4 regions of the Chengkuizengella sediminis genome follow, and region 2 is predicted to be linked to each of the others. Evidence: predicted binding sites of a transcription regulator. Region 2 holds the regulator's gene; each other region holds the start of a gene.

The links. The regulator Rex, encoded in region 2, represses fermentation and respiration genes when NADH is low (regulators of the CRP and FNR family bind a similar motif). The targets are predictions, from matches to a motif close to TTGTGAAATATTTCACAA.
Region 1: the regulator Rex is predicted to act here: its motif matches at 2,850-2,867, upstream of ric (iron-sulfur cluster repair di-iron protein).
Region 3: the regulator Rex is predicted to act here: its motif matches at 1,160-1,177, upstream of hcp (hydroxylamine reductase).
Region 4: the regulator Rex is predicted to act here: its motif matches at 3,890-3,907, upstream of nadA (quinolinate synthase NadA).

What each region holds. Positions count from the first base shown of each region.
Region 1 is NZ_SIJC01000001.1:666,863-672,860, forward strand. It holds gene EPK97_RS03330 (aminotransferase-like domain-containing protein) at 1-1,126, shown strand, start outside; gene EPK97_RS03335 (alkaline phosphatase family protein) at 1,156-2,760, opposite strand; gene ric (iron-sulfur cluster repair di-iron protein) at 2,934-3,641, shown strand; gene EPK97_RS03345 (DUF4003 family protein) at 3,738-4,733, opposite strand; gene EPK97_RS03350 (DUF3817 domain-containing protein) at 4,924-5,211, shown strand; gene EPK97_RS03355 (U32 family peptidase) at 5,295-5,998, opposite strand, start outside.
Region 2 is NZ_SIJC01000002.1:376,293-382,290, reverse strand. It holds gene EPK97_RS06390 (amidohydrolase) at 1-360, opposite strand, end outside; gene EPK97_RS06385 (CPBP family intramembrane glutamic endopeptidase) at 437-1,357, opposite strand; gene EPK97_RS06380 (redox-sensing transcriptional repressor Rex) at 1,416-2,030, opposite strand; gene dinG (ATP-dependent DNA helicase DinG) at 2,057-4,906, opposite strand; gene EPK97_RS06370 (tetratricopeptide repeat protein) at 5,155-5,745, opposite strand; gene panD (aspartate 1-decarboxylase) at 5,988-5,998, opposite strand, start outside.
Region 3 is NZ_SIJC01000006.1:280,777-286,774, forward strand. It holds gene EPK97_RS14180 (putative bifunctional diguanylate cyclase/phosphodiesterase) at 1-580, shown strand, start outside; gene EPK97_RS14185 (YunC family protein) at 737-1,039, shown strand; gene hcp (hydroxylamine reductase) at 1,237-2,553, shown strand; gene EPK97_RS14195 (TetR/AcrR family transcriptional regulator) at 2,701-3,270, opposite strand; gene sufC (Fe-S cluster assembly ATPase SufC) at 3,522-4,355, shown strand; gene sufD (Fe-S cluster assembly protein SufD) at 4,372-5,673, shown strand; gene EPK97_RS14210 (cysteine desulfurase) at 5,670-5,998, shown strand, end outside.
Region 4 is NZ_SIJC01000017.1:13,145-19,142, reverse strand. It holds gene tilS (tRNA lysidine(34) synthetase TilS) at 1-1,074, shown strand, start outside; gene hpt (hypoxanthine phosphoribosyltransferase) at 1,094-1,636, shown strand; gene ftsH (ATP-dependent zinc metalloprotease FtsH) at 1,705-3,711, shown strand; gene nadA (quinolinate synthase NadA) at 3,932-4,870, shown strand; gene nadB (L-aspartate oxidase) at 4,975-5,998, shown strand, end outside.

The sequences.
Region 1 (5,998 bases), on a different contig from region 2:
GGGTAATGATATCATTTCATTCGCAGGGGGATTACCAGCAGAGGATTTTTTCCCTGAGAAAGCCATTCAAGAGGCTTTTACTAAAGTCTTTGAACAAGGTAAGAATTCACTTCAATACGGAATTACAGAAGGTCATACCCCATTAAGAGAAGAAATCTGCAAAAGGATGTTATTAAAGGGTATTCAAGCCAACTTGGATCAAATTCAAATCACTACTGGTTCTCAACAAGCAATTGATCTCATCTCAAAAGTTTTCATAAATCCTGGCGACACTATACTAATTGAAAATCCAACTTATTTAGCTGCACTACAAGTATTTCAGGGTTATGGAGCAAATGTTGTAGAAGTTAGCAGTGATGATGACGGAATGGACCTAAATGATTTAACACAAAAAATAAACCATTTTCAACCTAAGTTCATTTATGTTACCCCTACCTTTGCAAATCCAACTGGACGTGTATGGAGTAGTGAAAGAAAACAAGGAATACTACAAATTTGTAAAGAGTTTGAAACCATTTTAATTGAAGATGATCCATATGGAGAAATTCAGTTTAATAAAGCAGCAGACTATTCTTCTATCTATTCTTTACATTCAACCAATGATTTTAATCCTGTTCTTTATACAAGTACATTTTCTAAAATAGTTGCACCTGCACTACGAACAGGTTGGGTTATTGGTGATCAACGTATTATTCAACAAATTACTAAAGCAAAACAAACGGCGGATATTCATTCAAGCATGATTGATCAACAAGCTTTATATTTTTTATTAAAAGACTTTGATCTTGATCAGCATATTATTAGTATCTGTAATGAATATAAACTTCGAAAAGAAAAAATGACACATCTATTACATCAATATGAAATTCCAGCCAAATGTATTGAACCTCAAGGTGGGATGTTCCTCTGGTTGACTATGGAAGATTCTACAATAAACTCAGCAGAGTTATTAAAAAGAGCCGTCCAAAATGGAGTTGCTTTTGTCCCAGGTACTGTATTTTATACAGGTGAAGCTGAAAAAAATACAATGAGATTAAATTTCACATATACAGGTGTTGAACAAATGGAAGTAGGAATCCAACGACTGCAGCATGTATTCAGTTCAACAAGTAACCCTCAATATTGAAGCCACTTCCATAAAGCTAAACTCTCCATTTATTTATTGGAAGTTTCTATACCCATCAATTGCAAGATCCAATCCTTAATATCTATTATTCGTGTATATTTAGGAAATGAGTTAGTACCTGTTATAATCATCGGCACGAACGAATCATCTGCATGTAATGAACCATGACCTGCTCCTCCTAGATGTATAGGAGAGTATTCATCTGTAAATTCATATTCTATTTTTGCATCTGCTACTAAAAACCTACCTTGATGTGAATGTAAAGCTCCATACAATCTGGCAAGCGCATCAGGGTAAGTTTGATATTGTAACTGATTATCTCTAAGAACAAGGTCAAGTATTTCCAAGTTCCCTTCTACTGACCAGAATTGCGCATACATATCCTGAATCATATTATTAGATTCAAAACTTAAACTTCCCTGATGATCTGGGGAAAGTACGTGTACTGATTTTTCGTCTTTCCACGCTACAAAATCAATTCGACTATCTTCCTTAATTTGCTCAGCAATTTTCTGTAAAGAAATATTGTCATCTAATACATAAATATAAGCCATCCGTTCATTTACACTTAATAATATCTGATCATGCTCCTTAACTTCTGAACCTAACTCATATATTTGGTATTTGTTTAACAATGATTTTAGTCTTATTAAATTTTTATCTTTATCTTTACCTATCTTGGATTGGCCACTATCCCCTAATATGATCCAATTTACTTTTTTTATAGCATCGTCCCAGGTTGGATACGAATTTAAAATCCTTTGTAGCTGCTCATCTACTTTTTTAATTCCTTCAGTTTCATCCACTCCTTTTTTATGTACAACTTGATCATTGTTTGGGAAATAAACCATTGAAAAAGGAGGTAGGATATCATTGTTCATTAAAAATAATAGTTCATTCGTAGAATATTGATCATTTAAACCAAACTTTTGCCAAACATGATGGTTTTGATTATTTGGATTCATTTGTGACATGCTGCCAAATGAAAAAAAAGTAGGAGCTTTCACATTGATTTTGTCTGGCAATTTACTAAATTGTGAAAAGGTATTCGGTAGAAAGAGTGTTTGAGTTTTAATACCTCTATAAATTAAACCATTGATTGACGCTGAATCGATTTCTTTTGTTGAGAGAGTCTCATAAATTGTTTTTACGTTTGGATTTAAATGTTTATCGTTTAAATATTTTAGACTATCTAATATCATATGGTATATACCATGCTTCCATATTTCCTTCATTCCACTTCCATAAGTAATGACACGTTTTTCTTTATCGTTATACCAGACTAACCCTGGAACTTGATGTTGATCCGCATATTTCCCTGTTAATATTGAACTATCTATTGTAACAGACATCGTTGGATAACTACTGACTACTTTAGGATAATACTTTCCTTTTTCTATCAAATATTTTATAGCCTCAGCTTCACCACTTTGAATGGCATTTTGCAATGGTTCATCCATTATTGAGTCTACAATAATCAATACTACAGGTTTTGTAGACGTGGAACTATAGTCAAAAGGTTTCAGATTAAATTCAGTTTTATTTAATTCAGAAGGATTTTGATCCAAACCCGCAATTAGAATCAACATGATAAATACAATTGAAGTTACTGTAATTGAGATCCATTTATTCAACATATATTCAATCCTTTAATGATCATAGATTTTAAATTATCATTACTTTATTGTGTGCAAATTTCAGTTTGATCATTCGATTTTCTCAGGTGTGATTCGAATCACAACACGAGGTCTTTTTATTCGTTATCTTTAGTATGAAAGTACTAATCTTTTTTTAGGAGGTAAGACAAATGGAGGCTACATTTCATGAGCAATCTATTGTTGGAGAAATTGTTACGAAGTTTCCCAGATCTGCTGACCTGTTTAAACAATATAAAATTGATTTCTGTTGTGGGGGAGACAAACCATTAAAAAGTGCTATTGAGGGTAAGGAAATATTACTGGCTGACCTTTTAAAAACTTTAAACGAATCCTATGAGGATATGATAAGATCTAAAGAAAAAATCAAAGAATGGAATTCATTTTCTAATACTGTTTTAATCAATCATATCATCAACACACATCATCGTTTTTTAAATGAAGAATTACCCCAATTAAGTCCATATGTTACAAAGGTTTTCAGAGTCCATGGAGCTAAACAGAAACATTTAGCAAAAGTCCATTCTTTGTTCCACCAACTAAAAACTGAATTGGAACAGCATACAATGAAAGAAGAAAATGAAGTTTTTCCAATAATCATTTCATATGAAGACACCCATTCTGATGAGGATTTACAATTATTAAAAAAAGCAATTATAGAATTAGAAGATGACCATGACGATGCAGGGGATTGTATAAAAGAATTGAGAGAAATTACGAATGATTTCACTCCCCCAAGTGGTGCTTGTGGGACCTACAGACTTGTATATCAACGTTTAGAAGAATTAGAATCAGATATCTTTCAACACGTTCATTTAGAAAACAATATTTTGTTTCCACGTGTTTTAACACATAAGTAAAAGAAAGATAAATACAAATAGGATCATTCACCATGAACATTGGTCAATGATCCTTTTATCTTGTATATCCTTATTTATTGTGTTCTTCTAATATCTTTACTGTGAATTTATAGTTGATGCTGCTACTGATGTTGCGACAATCGCTGATACTGCAGCAGCCGTCTGTGCTGCGATTAATGCTTCGATCGATATACTTAATGTTGTATCAATCAATTTGTTCTGTTCTTTTTTATTTTCAATATATTGCTTACTCACGATTACTGAAGCTAAAAGTACATTCATACCTCTTCCTAACCATTTATATTTTTTAAGTCCTTTTAAATAGTTAGTCACTTCAATTAAATTTGAAACGACTTCATGCTGATCATCATCTAATAAGGTGATTAATCCAAGTGCTGCATAATACTGTGAATCAATCTTCAATTTGTTTTTCCTCAATTGATCAAATATACTTTTACATCTTTCAGATTTTATTTGTATATTCTCATCGCTAAATGACAAGATGTGAGAAAGTAGCTGTAGACCATTCCCTTTTCTAAATCCCTGTCTATTTAAAGCTCTATAAACTTCAACAATATTTTGTATACTTGTTTCAACAGACGAATCAGAATTAGCTAACATCACGCATAATGGATAGTCATCTCCACTTGTGATCCACGGATTATTCTTTTTCATTTCTGTAAATACCTCAAATGATTTCCTTATCCGTTCTTGCAGCATGTTTTCTTCACAAGTTAACAATAATGCATAACAAGTAATGGGCATATACTCACTATTTTTAAAACCTGCTTCTTTAAACCATTTTTCATAACTTAACAATTTTAGAAATTGTGCTTCTGGATCGTCAAATTCACTGCACAACAACATGGAAATCATAAACATATTACCTCTAAAGCTTGAAAACAGTCTAGTTTGATTTTTTATGTATTCACTAGTACTTTTAATACTACTTTTTACATATTTATTGTTCTTCTGAGTATAGGTAAGTGCAGCAAAGTGAAGAGATAGATTGTTTTCCCACCTAAAGTCTTTTTCCATTGTTAAATAAAGTTCTAACATTTCATCCACTTTTGTTTTTAGTGGTTGTTCCATGCATGCCCCTCCTATAATCGAATTCTTATTATATATGCTAACTTTCTATATAATCATACGGAGATATTAGGAAAAAGTTTCAATTTACGAATACTCCGTCATTTGTCACGAAAAATATTCATTTTACTCCTTTTAACTCTATCAATTTTTGATATAATGATTTTAATTTAGAAAAAGGAGCAGATTTTAGTTGAGTAAATCAATTCAGTTTTTTCGTTATGTTGGGTTTGCAGAAGGATTATCTTTCCTTATCCTGCTTTTAATTGCGATGCCTTTAAAGTATTTTTTTGAAATGCCTTCAGCAGTTTCAGTTGTTGGAGCTATCCATGGAGGTTTATTTATTCTTTATATTCTTACTGTTTTTTATGTTGCAACAGAACATAAATGGCCATTAAAAAGAACTTTACTTGCAGGAATAGCTTCAATTGTTCCATTCGGACCGTTTTTATTTGATGCACGTATTTTACGAAAAAGTTAGTTTTATTAAGATAGACAAAAAAGGACGGATTTTCATGCGTCCTTTTTTTAGCAGTCTATTTCCCGAGAAATATATTTTAATATTTATTTTGTAAGTTGACCTCTTGTGACTCCTAGTTGATTCGTTGCTTTTAATGTTCTCCACACTTGAGTACCACTAATTTCACCTTTAATCGCTTTCTCGTATAAGCTTATCACTTCTTTTACTTTTTCCGGAGATTCTTCTAAAAATTCAATACGAAAATGTGATACACCTGATTTTATGAAATGTTTTAAATACTCTGCCCCAGACTGTTCAATTGCATTATAAACGGTATTCCGACAGCCCTCATCTACACGAACTGGATGTGACATACCTATACGATCTCTTAAAGAAACACGATGCTCCTCACAAGGTCTTCCACAATTCGTATAATCTGTTCCTTCACTTAAAAAAGTGCAATAAACACAATGCTCAGTATGATACATAGGCAAGTGTTGATGTATCACAACTTCCAGCTTGGACGTATCTGTTTTATCTAATAAATCCATCATTTGCTGAATATTTAGATCATATGAAGGGGTACAGCGATCCAAACCTGAGTTTTGAAAAAGTTCAATGGTTTTATGATTTGCCATGTTTAAGGAAAAATCACCGAACATCAATGGGAATTCTTCAGTCGGATTTTCCTCTTTTCTTTTTATAAACTCATGGACAGCACCTGTATTTCTAAGCAAAACTGCATCAGGTTTCAGCTTTAAAATATGACTGAAATAACCTGTTTCTCCTGGCATATGAATACGTGGAG
Region 2 (5,998 bases):
AAAACAAGTTGTTCCACCTTTAATCATTTCCAAGATGGATAATTGAGTGCCCCATCTCACTTCTTCGTTTGTAAACTTCGCTTCCATAGGCCACATATTATCCTCTAACCATACCTGAAGCGCCATGTCATCCGCATAACCACGTAATAATGACATTGCCGCATGGTTATGTGTATTTACTAATCCAGGCATATAGATGCGATTAGAACCATCAATTATCTGATCATAGTCATTTTTACCTTCTGGTTTTTCTTTTCCAATATACTGAATAAGTTCATTTTCAACTACCATATAACCATCTTTTATCGTTTCATGTCCATTCATTGTAATAAATGTTCCATTTTTAATGAGTAATTTCATTCTTGATTCCTCTTTTCAATTCAATACATCCATTTAGATTCTTTTATGTTTCCATTTTCACTTTCTTATGTATTAATTATAAACGTTTACGTAACGATAAAGTCAAATATGAATGTTGCTTATGATTCATTTTAATAAAAGAAAAAATGGCAACAAGAAGAACGAAGGTAGCCACTACACTGCCTTCAGCACCGAATAATCCACCATTTATAAATTCTAGACCTTGAGTATGGTTTTTAATCAATGAATTCACTTCATTTCCTGAAACTTCAAATCCAAAAATATTTCCCTGAAAATAATTCCAAGTCAAATGTATCCCAATTGGCATCCAAAGCCCACCGCTAACTTCCCTGCTAACCGCAAGTAATACACCAGCTAAAAATATATTGATCAGCGGAATTGGGGAGTCAAATACAGATAAATTTAACATATGTAATCCTGCAAAAATGAAACTTGAACTTAGTATAGCAGGCCATGCACCATAATGATATTTAAACAACCCTTGCAAATAACCTCTACAAAACAGCTCTTCATTTACAGCAGTTAAGATAAAAATCACTAATGCTAAAGCTAACTGAAACCACAATTGAGAATCAGAACGTACTGATTCAATCGTAATCCCACCCAATATCCAAATCATTAAAAATGAGATAGACATTAATAATATCCCTATTAGTGAACCAAAAAAAAACTGCTTTCCCCAATCACTCTGCTTCCATCCCATAAACCACTTCTGTTTTTTTTCAAATATTATATACATCAAAATAGCTGCGGATATAAAACCAAGAGCTTGAGGTATATACAAGACTAAAACAATCATCGGCTCTTTTAAGTTAACAGAACCCGCGATAGTTTCAAGGGCTACGGGATCATTGGATATTAAAACATAAAGACTTGTGGAGATTATTGTATATATAAATGTTATGAATAATGCCAATAATAAGCTTAATAAAACCTTACCAATTACTTTTAATAATGTATTATTCGTTTCTGACATAGGATGTTCCATCACCTCAGTTTGGATTGGATCTTATCTTTCTAAGATATCATCATTTCTAGTCTAAATAATATGCTAAGCTATGAAGCTCAGTTGTAAAATCTGCATGATGCACTTTAATTTCTGGAGGAACCTTTATAATTTTTGGTGCAAAGTTTAAAATGGCTTCAACACCAGCTTTCACAAAAGCATCCGCTACATTTTGTGCTTCACTGGCTGGAACAGTGATAATGCCTATTCTGATCTTTTGTGATTGAACGGTTTCTGTAAGCTCGTTCATTGGCTGAACGATTAAATTGTTAATTTTGCCCCCTACTTTTTCAGGGAAATCGTCAAATACAGCCGTGATTTTCATATTGCTCTTTAAATAAATATTATAATTACACAGTGCATGACCTAAATTACCTGCACCAACTAGTGCAACATGATTTGTCTGATCTAACTTCAATATCTGTTGAATTTTTTCAATAAGATAAGGTACATCATAACCGATTCCTTTTTTCCCAAACTCTCCAAAGTAATTAAGATCCTTACGTATCTGGGCAGGGTTCATACCTAATTTCTCTCCAAAATCTCTAGATGATACAGTTTGAATATTTCTAACATGTAATTCATTTAAAAACCTTAAATATATCGGGAGTCTTCTCACAACTGCTTCAGAAATTTTTTTCATTTCACACAACCTCTTTTCCTACTTCATCAATCCAAGAACCATTCTTGGATTCGTGGCACCATTTGCTCTGACTTCATATGTTCGATTTTAGGTTTTGGAAGTGAATACAGAAAATGTTTACCATATTGTGTATGAATAACTCGGGTATCATATATAATGACGACACCTTTATCTTTTTCAGTGCGAATGAGTCTTCCAAACCCCTGTTTAAACCTTATGACTGCTTGAGGAACAGAATACTTCATAAACGGATTTTGCTTTTTTTCCTTTAAATAATCACATTTTGCCTCAACAACAGGATCATTCGGAGGCTGGAATGGTAATCTAACAATGACCAAACAGCTAAGTGCTTCACCTGGAATATCTACACCTTCCCAGAAACTGCTTGCACCTAGTAATATACTTTTATCACTTTTTTGGAACATACGTGTTAATTTACTTCTGTTTCCTGAATCTACACCTTGACCTAATATTTGAAAACCTTGCGGTTTTAAAACCTCCTTTAGTTTCTCATATACCTGCTTAAGCATTCGGTAGGATGTGAATAATACAAGCATTCTACCTTGTGTTTCTATAGCTACTTCAACTAAAGAATTTGTTAAGCTTTGTATAAAATGTTCATCTCCATCAGCACCTCGAATAGCTGGAAAGTCTCTTGGTATACAAACTAAGGACTGATCTCGATAATTAAAAGCTGTAGGAAGCTGAACAGCACGAAGTTTTTCATTTTTCAAATCTTCTTCTAAACCAATCTGTTCCAATGAATATTGAAAAGATTCATTAACAGACATTGTCGCTGATGTCATTATTATACTATTTTTCACTTCAAAAAAGTTTTGTTTCAATATTTCACTTACATCAATAGGTACTCGTTTTAATTGGATTGATTTTTGTTTAAAATGAGCATTTGCTTCTATCCAATAAACTTCATTGTAGTCATTCATTTGCACAAACAATCTAAGATCGTCCCTAAATTGAAACAAATCTTTCATTGCACCGGATAGATCCGTTGATAAACTTTGAAAATCATATTCATCTTGATATTCTTTTAATATAGTTAACAATTCATTACATGTTTTCAAAACTTCGTTTAATTCTAGGTATATGTTTTGTTCAGTAGTTTTAATCGAACTCCAAGATTCAGGCAGTTGATCAACTTTTAAACGAAGTACGACTTGTCCAGCTTCAATAGAAGAGGTATTTCGTTTATTTATGATAACATCATAAAACAAGCCAGATAAAATGTCCCATTCTTCTTTAATTTGTATTAGTTTTTCATAGGTTTTATCTATTTTCCCTGTAAATATATGACCATCTATTTCCTCCATATGCTCCAGTTGAAAACGAAGCTGAGGCAATAAACCATTTTTGCTATCTTTAAAAAGCCAAGTGAATATTCGAATCAATGAAAAATAAGTAAGATTACTTCCCAAATGATGACTGGCTACTTGTTCAAAGTGATGGGCCTCATCAATGACAAGATGACCATAAGAAGGCAACAAGCGATTTTCTGCAATAACATCTGTCATGATCATAGAATGATTTGTAATGATTACATCCGCTTGATTTGCCTGATATTTAGCGCGATGATAAAAGCATTTTTTAAACCATGGACATGATCGATTCAAGCAAGAATCAGCATCACTTGCTACATCCATCCAAAATTCCTTCCCCTTATTTCCAAATGAAACTTCCTCATCATCTCCGTGATTCGTTTCACTTAACCATACTATCATTTGCCCCGCTGTAATACGATCTTCACGTGTATCTGCAATATCCTTTAAATTAATTTTACTTTCAAATTTCCTTAGACAAAGATAATGATTCCTACCTTTTAATACAGCTGCTCGAAAATGAGCAGGAAAAATCTTATGAAGTAATGGAATATCACGTTCCATGAGCTGTGCTTGTAAATTGATGGTATTTGTACTTACTAAAATGGTTTCATGATTCATCAAACCATAATAAATTGAAGGAATTAAATACCCTAGAGATTTTCCTGTTCCTGTACTTGCTTCAATCATTAAATGTTGTTCATTTTCAAATGATTCATATATCTCATGAATCATTTGTTCCTGAGCAGGTCGTTCTTTATAGGATTCAAACTGTTCATTTAATGAATCCTTTATTTCATCTATGAAATGTTCAAAGGATGGGTTTAAGTTAGAGGGTTCAGACTGGTTCAAATTTGAATCAGAAGAATCATCAGCCCAGTCATTCACGTTTAAAGCAAATTGTCTATAGTATTTATTTGTGTTTGTATCTAAGCTTGTTTCAAGTTCCACTTCTGCTTTCAATTCGTGAATAAACCAAGCCAAATCATCAGTAATTGGTTCAAAAATTTGAGCGATCCTTTGTACAGTTAACAAAGGTAAGTTAAAAAAACGATCAAGGCTTTGTAATAAAATATTTGCTGTAGCAAGTGCATCACTATCTGCTTGATGAGGCCTTTCATGGTTAATTCCCAATGAATCAGAAACCATAGACAACTGCAAACTTGTCATATCAGGATACATTAAGCGCAGTAAATCTATGGTATCTAATACTTTCCCATTAAAGGTTGAATATCCTGCTTCTTCCAAAGCTTTTTGTAATAAATTATAATCAAATGCGGCATGATGAGCAACCAATATGCTGTCGCTCAACATGGGTTGAAATTGATCGATTACTTCGTTAATTAAAGGAGCATCCCCCACCATCTCATCAGAAATTCCTGTTAATTCAGTGATAAATGTAGGTATTTCTCTTTCAGGATTCACGAACGATGTATAAGTATCAGTAATTGTTTTATTTTCTATAATAACAAGTCCAACTTGTATAATACGATCTTCAGATTGATTTCCGGTTGTTTCAAAATCTAAAACTGCAAATTTCATCTTTAATGTTTCCTTCCCTTCTAAAACCTGTTCAAAAAGTTCAGTTTTCAGCACCGAGAGAAGGTGACTTGAACCTGTAGAAGCTGGAGCGGAGTGTAGGGTGTTTTCTACATGAGCACCGGACTTCAAAGGTGAATGTCAGATTCGACGTCGAGTAAACCTCCTCGAGATACTTCGTGATCAAAAGGGAACTTTTTGAACTACCTCTTCTAAAACCAAGTACTCCATTAAAGGATATCAAAAAATGCCTAAGAAAGGGAATAAAAACTTAATGCAGGGTCAATTTTTTTAGCCATATTAAAATATTCCTCTGCTTTTTCCACATTTTTACGAAACATTTGAATACATCCCATTGCGTTGTATGAAATGGCATTGATTTTATCATCCTCAGAAACAGAAGTCACAAACTGAAAATGATTGTATGCTTCATTTTTTTCTCCAAGTTCTAAATAAGACAATGCTAAAAAAACTCTAGTTAATAAAAATTCTGGATGTTCACTAACTGTTTTATTAAATTGTTCAACGGCCTGATTATACATCAAAAGTTTAAAATAACCGAGTCCTTTTTGAAAATAATCGCTATTAATTTCTTGTATAAACGAGCTTTCCTTTTTTGACGTGATGGATAAGGAAGGCTTTGGAAGATCTAAATGTACCTCATTAAACTTATCCATTTTTTCTTCAAACAGTAACCATTCTTCAATGAATGTATTACTCATTTCTTTTAAAGCTTTAATCTGTTCATGTAATTCCCCTTTTTTATCATCTGTAGCTGCTGAGTATTCAATCATGATTTCGTCCATAACTTGATTCATTGAATCAAACAATTCCCTGAACATGGGTACATCCCTACCTTCAGTGATCTGCCAACTTATGGATAAGCTGGTGTCGACGTTCAACACATGGGCGTGTTAGATTTTAGTCGAGGAACATTATATTCAACTCTATAGAAGTGATTTGTTCTTATTTGTGACTTTCCAGCTCATGGATGAGCTGGTATCGACGTTAACCATATGGATGTGGTTGTTTATTAATCGAGGTACATTAATACTTTGGAGCAATTAAAAACAAACACTTCGTCCTACACGATAG
Region 3 (5,998 bases), on a different contig from region 2:
AGATATTGAAAATTGGGTGATTAAAACAGCGTGTGAACAAAATAAAGCTTGGCAAAATGAAGGGCTTCCCAAAATTCCGATCTCTGTTAATCTCTCAACCAGACATTTTCTTCAGCCAAATATTGTAGAAATGGTCACTCAAGTGTTAGAAGAAACGGGATTAGACCCTCAATTTTTAGATATTGAAATTACAGAGAGTATGACAGTAGATGTTGATAGAGCTATTACTACTTTGCAAAAGTTAAAGAAATTAGGGGTACAAATCAGTATAGATGATTTTGGTACAGGGTATAGCTCTCTTAATTACCTTAAGAACTTTCCAATACATAAATTGAAAATAGATCGATCATTTGTTAGAGATATTAAAAAAGATACAAACGATGCTGCTATTGTTTCCACTATTATTTCTATGGCACATCATTTAAACCTTGAAGTGATTGCAGAGGGCGTTGAATCTGCAGAACAGCTATCTTATTTAAATAATAAACGTTGTAAAATTGTACAGGGTTACTTTTTCAGTCCACCTGTTACAGCACAACAATTACATGTAAAGTTGTTGAAAAATGACTTTGGTAGTTAGTTATCCAAAGATCCCTGCACGATTTGGGTTCTTTTTTTTGCCCTGTAAAATGATCGGATGTTTTGTTATGGGGTGCATAATAGGTGTTTATCCTCGCACTGTCTTATGAATCTAATCATATATTAGCATCAAGAAAGTGTAAGGAGTTGCATGCCAATGTTTCGAGTTGAACCCATTATAATTGATGATCTGGTTGCAACAGGCATAGAAGTCAAGCTGCCTAAAACTACATTGTTAGTTGTTACTACAAATAAAGGTTATATTATGTGCGGTGCATTGGATGTCGCATTATTAAATGAAAAGCTTAAGGACAGAAATATTATAGCAGGTAGAGCGACAGGTGTCCGTACTTTAGAAGAACTATTAGATGCTCCTATGGAATCGGTCACTTATGGGGCAGAAAAGCTTGGAATTTATGCAGGTACATCAGGTCGTGAGGCTATTCGTAAAATGATGTAAGGTGAAGAGATATCAAGACGCAGGTCTCCAAAGAACCTTTAAAATCACTATCTAGTGGTATTGAAGGTTCTTTATTTGATTTGATAAAAATTCACAATATTTCCATTTTTTATTTTATGATTGTGATATATGTCACATACATGGATCTTATTATAAAGTAAGTTGAATACAGACTAATGGATAGGGAGAGATGTAATATGTTTTGTTATCAATGCGAGCAAACACCATCAGGTGGTTGTAACGTGATTGGTGTATGTGGTAAAAATGAAACAATAGCAAGTTTACAAGATACCATCATATTTGCTTTAAAAGGAATTGCAGCTTATAGAACACATGCTAATCAACTGGGATATATAGATTCTTTTGTAGATGAAACTACACATGAAGCATTATATATGACATTAACCAATTCCAATTTTAATACACAAGAACATATTGATATGGCTATGAAAGTTGGTAAAGCTGCCATTAAAGTCATGGAATTGTTAGACAAAGCCCATACAGATCGACTTGGAATACCAGAACCTGCGAAGGTTACTCAAAATAAAATTGAAGGTAAATGTATTGTAGTTACGGGACACAACTTGTTGGCATTAGAAGAATTGTTAAAACAAACAGAGGGTAGAGGTATAAATATTTATACTCATTCAGAAATGCTGCCTGCTCATGGATATCCTCAATTAAAAAAATATTCTCACTTAAAAGGAAACATCGGAAAGGCTTGGTTTGATCAAAGACGTTTGTTTGAGAAATTCCCAGGGGCCATTTTAGCTACTACGAATTGCGTCATGCCAATTAAAGGTACTTATGCTGACCGATTCTTTTCTTATGATGTAGCAGGTTTAGAGGGTGTTCGTAAAATAGAAGAAAATGATTTTGAACCACTGATAGAAAGGGCGATGGAGTTACCTGAAGCAAACATTAACTCAAATGAAACACTCTCTACTGGTTTTCACCATGAAACCGTAATAGGTCTAGCTCCAGAAGTGATTCAAGCTGTAAAGGATGGTAAAATCAGACGTTTCTTTGTGATTGCAGGTTGTGATGCACCAGGTACAGGCGGAGAATATTATCGCGAGTTAGCTTTGTCTTTACCTAATGATACGGTTATTTTAACAACATCTTGTGGGAAATTTAGATTTAATGATGTAGATTATGGAACAGTCCCTGGTACAGACATACCGAGATATTTAGATCTAGGGCAATGTAATAATTCAGTTTCTACTGTGAAAATAGCCTTGGCTCTAGCAGATGCCTTTGAATGTGATGTAAATGATCTACCAGTAAGCATCGTCCTATCTTGGTTCGAGCAAAAAGCAGTTGCCATATTATTAGGTTTATTTAGTTTAGGGATTCAAGATGTTAGAATAGGACCAAAACCACCTGAATTTATTTCAGAAGGAGTATTAAATGTGCTGCAAGATAAATTTAATTTGAAACTCACAGGTAATGTTCAAGAGGACATGAAAGATATGTTAGTGAACAAAACCGTCCAAACTATTGCTGATCATTAATGAAAATCGTTTTTATCGGAATTACATTATTAACAGGCGACATGAGCGATCCTGTTGAATCACTTCATTGTATGTATTCATTTAGTTTCAAAAAGAACTACAAGTTAAAAGTTCAACTTGTAGTTCTTTTTTTATTAAATAATTTTTTTATTTGATTATTAATGCTTCTGTAAAAAGTCTTACTATCGTTTTTTTATATGTATCACTCGTAATTAAAGATGCAATTTGTTCATCTTTAAATCGTTCTTTTAAAATAAAAGATGTTAAAATACTCGAAAAAAATAGTAAACTGATTGAATCAGATTCAAAAGATTTAATCTTACCTTTTTGTTTCATGATATCAAAATATTTCACTAAAATTTTTCCATTCATATATTTATCCGGAAGGTTAAATTTTTCTCGAAGAATGAATTTAATAATTTGCTTATTTTTGTTAAGCTCTCTTTCAACTATCGTCAAAATTCTAGATAAATCTTCTTCTAAGTCATACACAGCTTCATTCTCTAAATAATTTACGATTAGTGGAAGAGGGGTAGTAATCATATTATTAATATGTTCAAGAATTTTTATTTTCTTACCAAATTGCCGATAAACGGTGAGTTCTTTCACCCCTACTTTTTCAGCAATTTCTTTTATAGATGTTGCTTTATATCCCTTCTCTGAAAATAATTCAAGACTTGCATTGATTATTTTTTCTTTAGTAGATAATTTATCCAAAATCTTTTACTCCTTACTAAATGGGATTATTTTCTTATTATATAGCATCAAATTTATTATTACTACACTAAAATAAAAACGTACAAGCACTTTCTAAACAAAAATGTATAAAAAATATAAAAAAAGACTTTATTGCAAAGAGGGGTTAAGTTATAATAAAATTAAACATTGAGAATCATTGAGAATCATTTGAGAACTATTATAATATAGTTATCATTTTAAAATAAAGGATGTTGGAGGGAACATAAGCAATGAGTAATTCACCAAAGTTTGTCATCGATGGATTAAAAGCGACTATCGAAAACAAAGAGATTTTAAAAGGTATCAATCTTGAGATTAACGGTGGCGAAGTCCATGCTATTATGGGACCAAACGGTACTGGTAAAAGTACATTGGCTTCCGCAATCATGGGGCACCCAAAGTATGAAGTAACAGAAGGAACAGCAACACTAAACGATGAAGATTTACTTGAAATGGAAGTAGACGAAAGAGCACGTGCGGGTGTATTTTTAGCGATGCAATATCCAAGTGAAATCACAGGAGTAACAAATGCGGATTTCTTACGTAGTGCAATGAACGCAAAACGTGAAGAAGGCGATGAGATTTCACTGATCAAGTTCATTCGTAAAATGGAAGGTAAAATGGGTGAACTTGAAATGAACCCTGAATTTATGCACCGTTATTTAAATGAAGGTTTCTCTGGTGGAGAGAAAAAGAGAAATGAAATTTTACAAATGGCAATGTTAGATCCTAGTATTGTGATTTTAGATGAGGTTGATTCTGGTCTAGATATCGATGCTCTGAAAATTGTTGCTGAAGGCGTAAACAACATGCGTAGTGAGGAAAGAGGTTTTTTGATTATCACTCACTATCAACGATTGCTTGACTACATTACACCAGATTTTGTACATGTAATGATGCAAGGTCGAATCGTTAAATCAGGTGGTCCAGAACTAGCAGAACGTTTAGAAAGTGAAGGGTATGACTGGATTAAAGAAGAATTAGGCATTGAAGACGAAACTGTAGGTCAAGAAGAAGAAGAATTTAAAATGCCAATGAATACAACGGCACCTGAGTTCAAATAAGTAGGAGGAATTTTGTATGACAACTCAAATCATTCTTCCAATTGACCAAAATGAAGTTCGAGCTTTATCACAAAGCAAAAATGAACCTGAGTGGTTATCCAGTCTTCGTTTAGAAGCTTTAACATTAGCTGGCCAATTGGACTACCCAAAATTAGAAAAAACAAATTTAAACCGTTGGAACATTGATTCTTACGGAAAATATAAATCAACAGAATCAATCAAATCTTTAGCTGATTTACCTGAAAAATTTCAAACTTCTTTACAAGATCAAAAAGACAATTTGTTAGTACAACGCAATTCAAATGTTGTATTTCAAACCTTATCTGATGAGCTTGCTAACCAAGGGGTTATTTTTACAGACTTAGAAACAGCCGCTAAAGAACATCCAGAATTAGTACAGCAATATTTTATGCAAGCTGTGAAGAAGGATGAAAATCAATTAACAGCAATTCATGCTTCACTATGGTCTGGCGGGGTATTTTTATATGTCCCTAAAAATGTACAGGTTGAGATTCCTTTACAAGTATTATTTTTAAATGAAGATGATTCATCTATCTTCTCACCACATGTATTAATTGTTGCTGAAAGTAATAGTTCGGTTTCGTATGTGGATCATGTAACTTCTGAAGGAGTTGCTAACGAATTAGTTCATAATAGTGTTGTTGAGGTATATGTAAAACCAGGAGCAAAAGTTCAGTTTTCAACACTTCATAATTTAAATGATAAAATCACAGACCTAAGCTATCGTAGAGCAGTTGTAGAAAATGACGGTAGTATTGAGTGGATTATTGGAGAAATGAATGATGGAAATTGTATGTCTGATACAAGTTCCATTTTAAAAGGGAACGGCTCTACGTCCGATGCTAAAATTGTATGTATTGGTACCAATGATCAAAAACTAAACATCACTAAAAACGCTACTCATTTTGGGAAAAACTCAGACAGTGACATGATTACAAGAGCGGTTATGCATGATAATGCAACAGCGATTATTAATGGAGTAACTAAAATTGAACATGGTGCTAAAAATGCAAACGGAGAGCAGACAGAAAAAGTGCTCATGTTAAGCCCAACAGCACGTGGGGACGCAAATCCGATGTTGTTAATTGATGAGGATGAAGTCACTGCAGGTCATGCAGCGAGTGTGGGTCAAGTAGATAAAAATCAGATTTATTATTTGATGTCTCGTGGAATTTCAAAAGAAACAGCAGAAAGATTAATCATTTATGGATTCTTAGCACCTGTTGTTTCACAAATTCCAATTAAGCAAGTTGCAGATCAATTGCAAACATTAATCGAAGGAAAACTTGAGCGATGAACGCATTAGAGATCAAAAAATTGTTTCCGATATTAAATCAGGAAGTTAATGGTCATCCATTAGTCTACTTGGATAGTGCGGCAACTTCTCAAAAACCAATTTCTGTGATAGAAACTTTAAAGAAGTATTATGAATTCGATAATTCTAATGTACATCGTGGTGTTCATACACTGGGTACAAGAGCTACAGATGCTTATGAAGGGGCGAGGGAAAAACTTGCCCGATTCATTCATGCAAAGTTTACACAAGAAATTATTTTCACAAGAGGAACAACAACAGCCATTAATCTTGTGGCTGGAAGTTATGCTAGACAGGTTTGTAAACC
Region 4 (5,998 bases), on a different contig from region 2:
GAACAATACGGCTCCAGAAAAATAACTTTAGCACATCATGCTGATGATCAAGCGGAGACAATATTGATGAGATTGATTCGTGGTACTGGACCCGAAGGATTAACTGGTATTTCGATGAGAAGAATGGAAAATAAAATGCAACTCATTCGTCCTTTGTTACGTATATACAAATCAGAAATTCTTACATATTGTCATCAAAACCATTTAAAATTTACTCAAGATAGTAGTAATCAACAGAAGAAGTATTTCAGAAATGAGATTAGATTGGATGTAATACCATATTTAAAGCAATATAATCAAAAGTTGGAAAAATCATTAAACCGTCTGTCAGAGATGATGACTGAAGAACAAAGTTATTTGGAACAGGAAACGAATAGATACTTTAAGGAAATCATAAAGAAAAATAACAATGGTTTTTATTTTTCTAGAAAGACTTTTATTTCCTTACATATTGCTTTACAAAGAAGGCTGATTAAACTAATATTAAGTTATCTTTGTTCTGATCCCTATTCATTTGAATACAAGATTATAGAAATGTGTCGCGTCGCAATAGAACAAAATAGTACATCCACGATGCACCTTGATGTTAGTGAACAGATTTTTTTTATTAGAGAATATGATCAAGTTGGGTTTTCAAATCAAAAAATGAACCAAGATTTATCATTTAGTTATAAGATTGAGGAGAATACAAAACAACTTGAAGTGTTTGAGGCAAACGTATTATTTGAGTTTGCTGAACAATTAGTTTCAAAAGTCGACTTAGATATTCTAATCAAAGGTCGATTAAATTCGGAAGTGATTTTTGATATGAATCAACTCTTTTTCCCTTTATCGATTCGTAATCGAAAACTAGGAGACCGAATGCAAATAAAAGGGTTAAATGGTACTAAAAAAGTAAAAGATATTTTCATTGATGAAAAAATTCCACCTTCCAAGAGAGAGAAAATTCCATTATTGGTTGATGCTAAACAGCAAGTACTATGGATTCCTGGTATTCGTGTTTCTAGTCATGCTGAAATGGAAGAAAAGACTTCACGTATTTTACATATTCAATACAAAAATTCCATACTTTAATTTATAGGAGGTCAGTTTTTTGCATAACGATATAAAACAGACATTATACAGCGAAGAACAAATTCAAGAGAAAATTAATGAGCTGGGTCAAATAATCACTAGTGACTTTAAAGATAAAAACCCCTTGGTGATTTGTGTTTTAAAAGGTGCTTTTATTTTTATGTCAGACTTAGTTAAAAAAATCGACATTCCTCTTGAAATTGATTTTATGGCGGTTTCTAGTTACGGTCAGTCCACCAAATCATCAGGTGTTGTAAAAATTATTAAAGATTTAGATGTACCTGTTGAAGGTAGGGATGTTCTCATTGTAGAGGACATTATTGATAGTGGTTTAACTTTAAGTTATTTAGTAGATGTTCTGAAAGGAAGAAATGCTTCGTCTACAACCATTGTGACTTTGTTTGATAAACCAGGAGGAAGAACCGTAGATCTTGAGGTTGACTATAAAGGATTTATATTACCGAATGAGTTTGTCGTTGGATATGGTTTGGATTATGCGGAAAAATACCGCAACCTTCCTTATATAGGAATACTAAAAAATGAAGTATATTCACAGACTTAATGGCTAAGTTGTGAATGAAAGTTAGGATATGTTAAAATAGATAATGTGCTTTGTAGAGGAGGTAGGGGATGAAAAATCGATTCATTCGCAACACAGGATTTTATTTATTAGTTTTTTTAATTATTATTGGTATTGTTCGATTTATTGGTGGTCAAAACGAACAGGTGGAGGTTTTGAACTACTCTCAATTTGAAGAGCAATTATTAAATAATAATATTCAAAAAGTATCATCGCAATTTGATGGATATACTACGAATTTAGAAGGGACATTTGTTGAACCTATAAGTGATACCGGATCTAAAAATTTTCAGCTTTATGGTCCAGACACCGATGCACTTGATGAGTTGTTGAAAGAGCACTCAACTGTTGAGTACTTACCGATGGAAACACCTAGCGTATGGGTGACTTTGTTGACATCACTTATCCCGTTTATCATTATCTTTGTTATATTTTTCTTCTTGCTTAATCAAGCTCAGGGTAGTGGCGGCAAAGTGATGAACTTTGGTAAAAGCAAAGCCCGTTTATATAATGACGAAAAGAAAAAGGTAACTTTTAATGATGTAGCCGGGGCAGATGAGGAAAAACAAGAGCTCATAGAAGTTGTCGAATTTCTAAAAGATCCGAGGAAGTTTTCTAATTTAGGGGCAAGAATTCCAAAGGGACTTTTATTAGTTGGACCACCAGGGACTGGTAAAACGTTACTAGCACGTGCTGTTGCTGGAGAAGCAGGCGTTCCATTCTTTTCTATAAGTGGTTCAGATTTTGTGGAAATGTTTGTAGGTGTTGGTGCATCTCGTGTTCGTGATTTATTTGAAAATGCAAAGAAAAATGCACCATGTATTATATTTATTGATGAAATTGACGCTGTTGGTAGACAACGTGGAGCTGGATTAGGTGGAGGTCATGATGAACGTGAACAAACCTTAAATCAACTCCTTGTTGAGATGGATGGTTTTGGTGCAAACGAAGGAATTATTATCGTTGCTGCAACCAATAGACCAGATATCTTAGACCCAGCACTTTTACGTCCTGGACGTTTTGATAGACAGATTACTGTAGATCGCCCTGATGTAAGAGGTCGTGAAGCGGTATTAAAGGTACATGCTCGTAATAAACCGATTTCAGATGATGTTAATCTAGAAACATTGGCTCGTTATACTACAGGATTTACAGGAGCCGATTTAGAAAATTTATTAAACGAAGCGGCTCTTATTGCAGCCCGAAGAAATCGTAAAGATATCAGCATGAGTGAATTGGATGAAGCTTTTGATCGTGTAGTTGTAGGTACTCAAAAGAAAAGCCGTGTTATCAGCGAAAGAGAAAAACGTACGATTGCATATCATGAAGCTGGACACACCATCATTGGGTATTTTGTTCGAAATGCTGATATAATGCATAAAGTTACGATTGTTCCAAGAGGACGTGCTGGTGGTTATGCCATGATGATCCCTAAAGATGGGGAAGATCGTATGCTGAATACGAAGAACGAACTCTTAGATAGAGTAACCGGACTGCTTGGTGGAAGGGTTGCAGAAGAATTATTTATCGGTGAAGTTGGCACAGGTGCTTATGATGACTTCAAAAAAGCAACAGGAATCGTTAGAGCAATGGTTATGGAATATGGAATGAGTAAACTAGGTCCAATGCAATTTGGCCAAACACAAGGACAGGTGTTTCTAGGAAGAGATATTGGCCATGAGCAGAACTATAGTGACGCTATTGCATATGAAATTGATCAAGAAATGCAGACCATGATTCGAGAACGTTTTGATCAAGCAAAAGAAATTTTAACCAAACATGAAAATGAAGTACATCTTATCGCAAAATCATTATTAAATTTAGAAACGTTAGATAAAGATCAAATTACTGAGATTATTGAAGAAGGAAAAATTCTCGAGCGTAAACCTGGCGAGCATAAAGATGTACAGGTGACTGCTAATCCTAAAGATAGTGATGAGGATGTGAAAGTTAACATTCAAAAACAGGATGATGAGGATGACGCTAATAAACTTACATTTGATAATAATGAAAAAGACGAAAAAGACGAAAAAGACGATAAAGATGGTAAGGCATAAAAAATAAATAAATTTAGTATTTATATTCAAAATCCGGAGTGTACTTTACACTTCCGGATTTTTCTTGCTTTTTTTTGTTGACATGAAGGTTCATGTTGTGTAAATTAGTTGTAAAATTTGATTTAGTAAAGTAACATGGTTTTAAACATAATAAATTAATGAAAGTATTTGCATTTATTTGTTCATTTTTTCACAAAGTCATATAGAGGGGTGGATTTTAATGGAAGCGTTGGCTTTAGAGAGAAAAGCGGAACGAAATCAGCAGTTGAGAGAAAGACTGCTTGAACTAAAAAAGGAAAGAAACGCCATAATATTAGCACATTATTATCAACGTGATGAAATACAAGAAGTAGCAGATTTTCGTGGAGATTCATTTTTATTAGCACAAAAAGCAGCTGAAACAGATGCAGATGTCATTGTTTTTTGTGGCGTTCACTTTATGGGTGAAAGTGCTAAAATATTAGCTCCAGATAAAACAGTCATTATACCTGATGAAAGAGCAGGTTGTCCTATGGCTGATATGGTTAATGTAGAGGGATTGCGTGAATTAAAACGTAAACATCCAAATGCAACAGTTGTAACTTATATTAATTCATCTGCAGAAATTAAAGCTGAAACTGACATATGTTGTACCTCAGCAAATGCAGTGAAAGTGATTCAGTCTTTAGATACAGAGGAGATTATTTGGGTACCTGATAAAAACTTAGGTCATTACGTATCACAATTTACGGACAAAAAGATGATCCTTTGGGAAGGATATTGCAACACTCACGATATGTTAACTGTTAAGGATGTAGAAGAAATGAAAGCCAAATATCCTAATGCAGAGTTTGTTGTACATCCAGAGTGCAGACCAGAGGTCGTAGAAATTGCAGATTTTGTGGGTAGCACAACAGGTATTTTGAAGTATTGTAAGGAATCTGACAGCCAAGAGTTTATCGTTGGTACAGAGGATGGTACAGGTTATCAACTTCGTATGGATAGTCCTAATAAAAAATTCCATTTTGCAACGAAATTTTTAGTTTGTCCGAATATGAAAGTAAACAATTTAAAAAAATTAGTGCGTTCTTTAGAGGATATGAAGCCACAAATTTATGTCCCACCTCACATTGCAGATAAAGCAAAATTATCATTAGAGCGTATGCTAAAAGTTAAATAACATGAACGAATTAGTATTTGTAAAGAGCGCATATTATTAGATGGTACAAATTAACCAATCTTTTAATATGCGCTAATCTATGTTAAAGAGAATAGGTGATAAGAATGATACCTCAATATTTAGTTGATTTTTCAATAGATGAAATACCACATATACATACAGATGTCATCGTGATTGGTTCAGGGATTGCAGGTTTATTTACAGCGATCAAAGCAAGTAAAGGCAATGATGTTATTATGATTACGAAAAAAACGTTGTTAGATAGTAATACTAGATACGCTCAAGGTGGGATTGCGGCGGTTATGGCCGAAAAGGATTCTCCCGCCTATCATAGACAAGACACACTAATCGCTGGAGCTGGTTTGTGTTCGGTAGAAGCAGTGAACGTTCTTGTACACGAAGGACCTGACGGTGTGAAGGATCTGATGAAGCTGGGGACTCAATTCGATGAAGAAGATGGTGAAATTGCCCTTACGAAGGAAGGGGCTCATAGTCAAAGGCGTATATTACATGCGCATGGTGATGCAACAGGTGCTGAAATTGTACGAGCCCTATCAGAGCAAGTCAGAGATAGAGAGAACATTGAAATGTGGGATGATCATTTTGTTATTGATTTGATTACCCACGATGGAGAATGTTGTGGGGTACTTGTACAAAAACCAGACGGTGAACGTATTTATGTACAGGGAAAAGCTGTGGTTCTATGTACAGGAGGCTCTGGACAGCTTTTTCGATACACAACAAATCCAATTATTGCAACTGGTGATGGTATAGCAATGGCCTATCGTGCAGGGGCTCTGATTAAAGATATGGAATTTATACAATTTCACCCAACTGCTTTATATTACCCAGGAGCACCCCGATTTTTAATATCTGAAGCGGTCAGAGGAGAAGGGGCTGTATTAAGAAACATTAAAGGTGAGCGTTTTATGGATCAATATCATGCTCAGCTGGAGTTGGCACCCCGTGATGTAGTAGCAAGAGCGATTGTGAGTGAAATGGCAAAAACGAATTCTACCTTTGTATATTTAGATATTTCTCATGAATCTCCAGATATGGTGAAACGTCGTTTCCCAACCATTTATCAATTTTGCTTAGATTTTGGATTGGATTTAACGGTGGATTGGA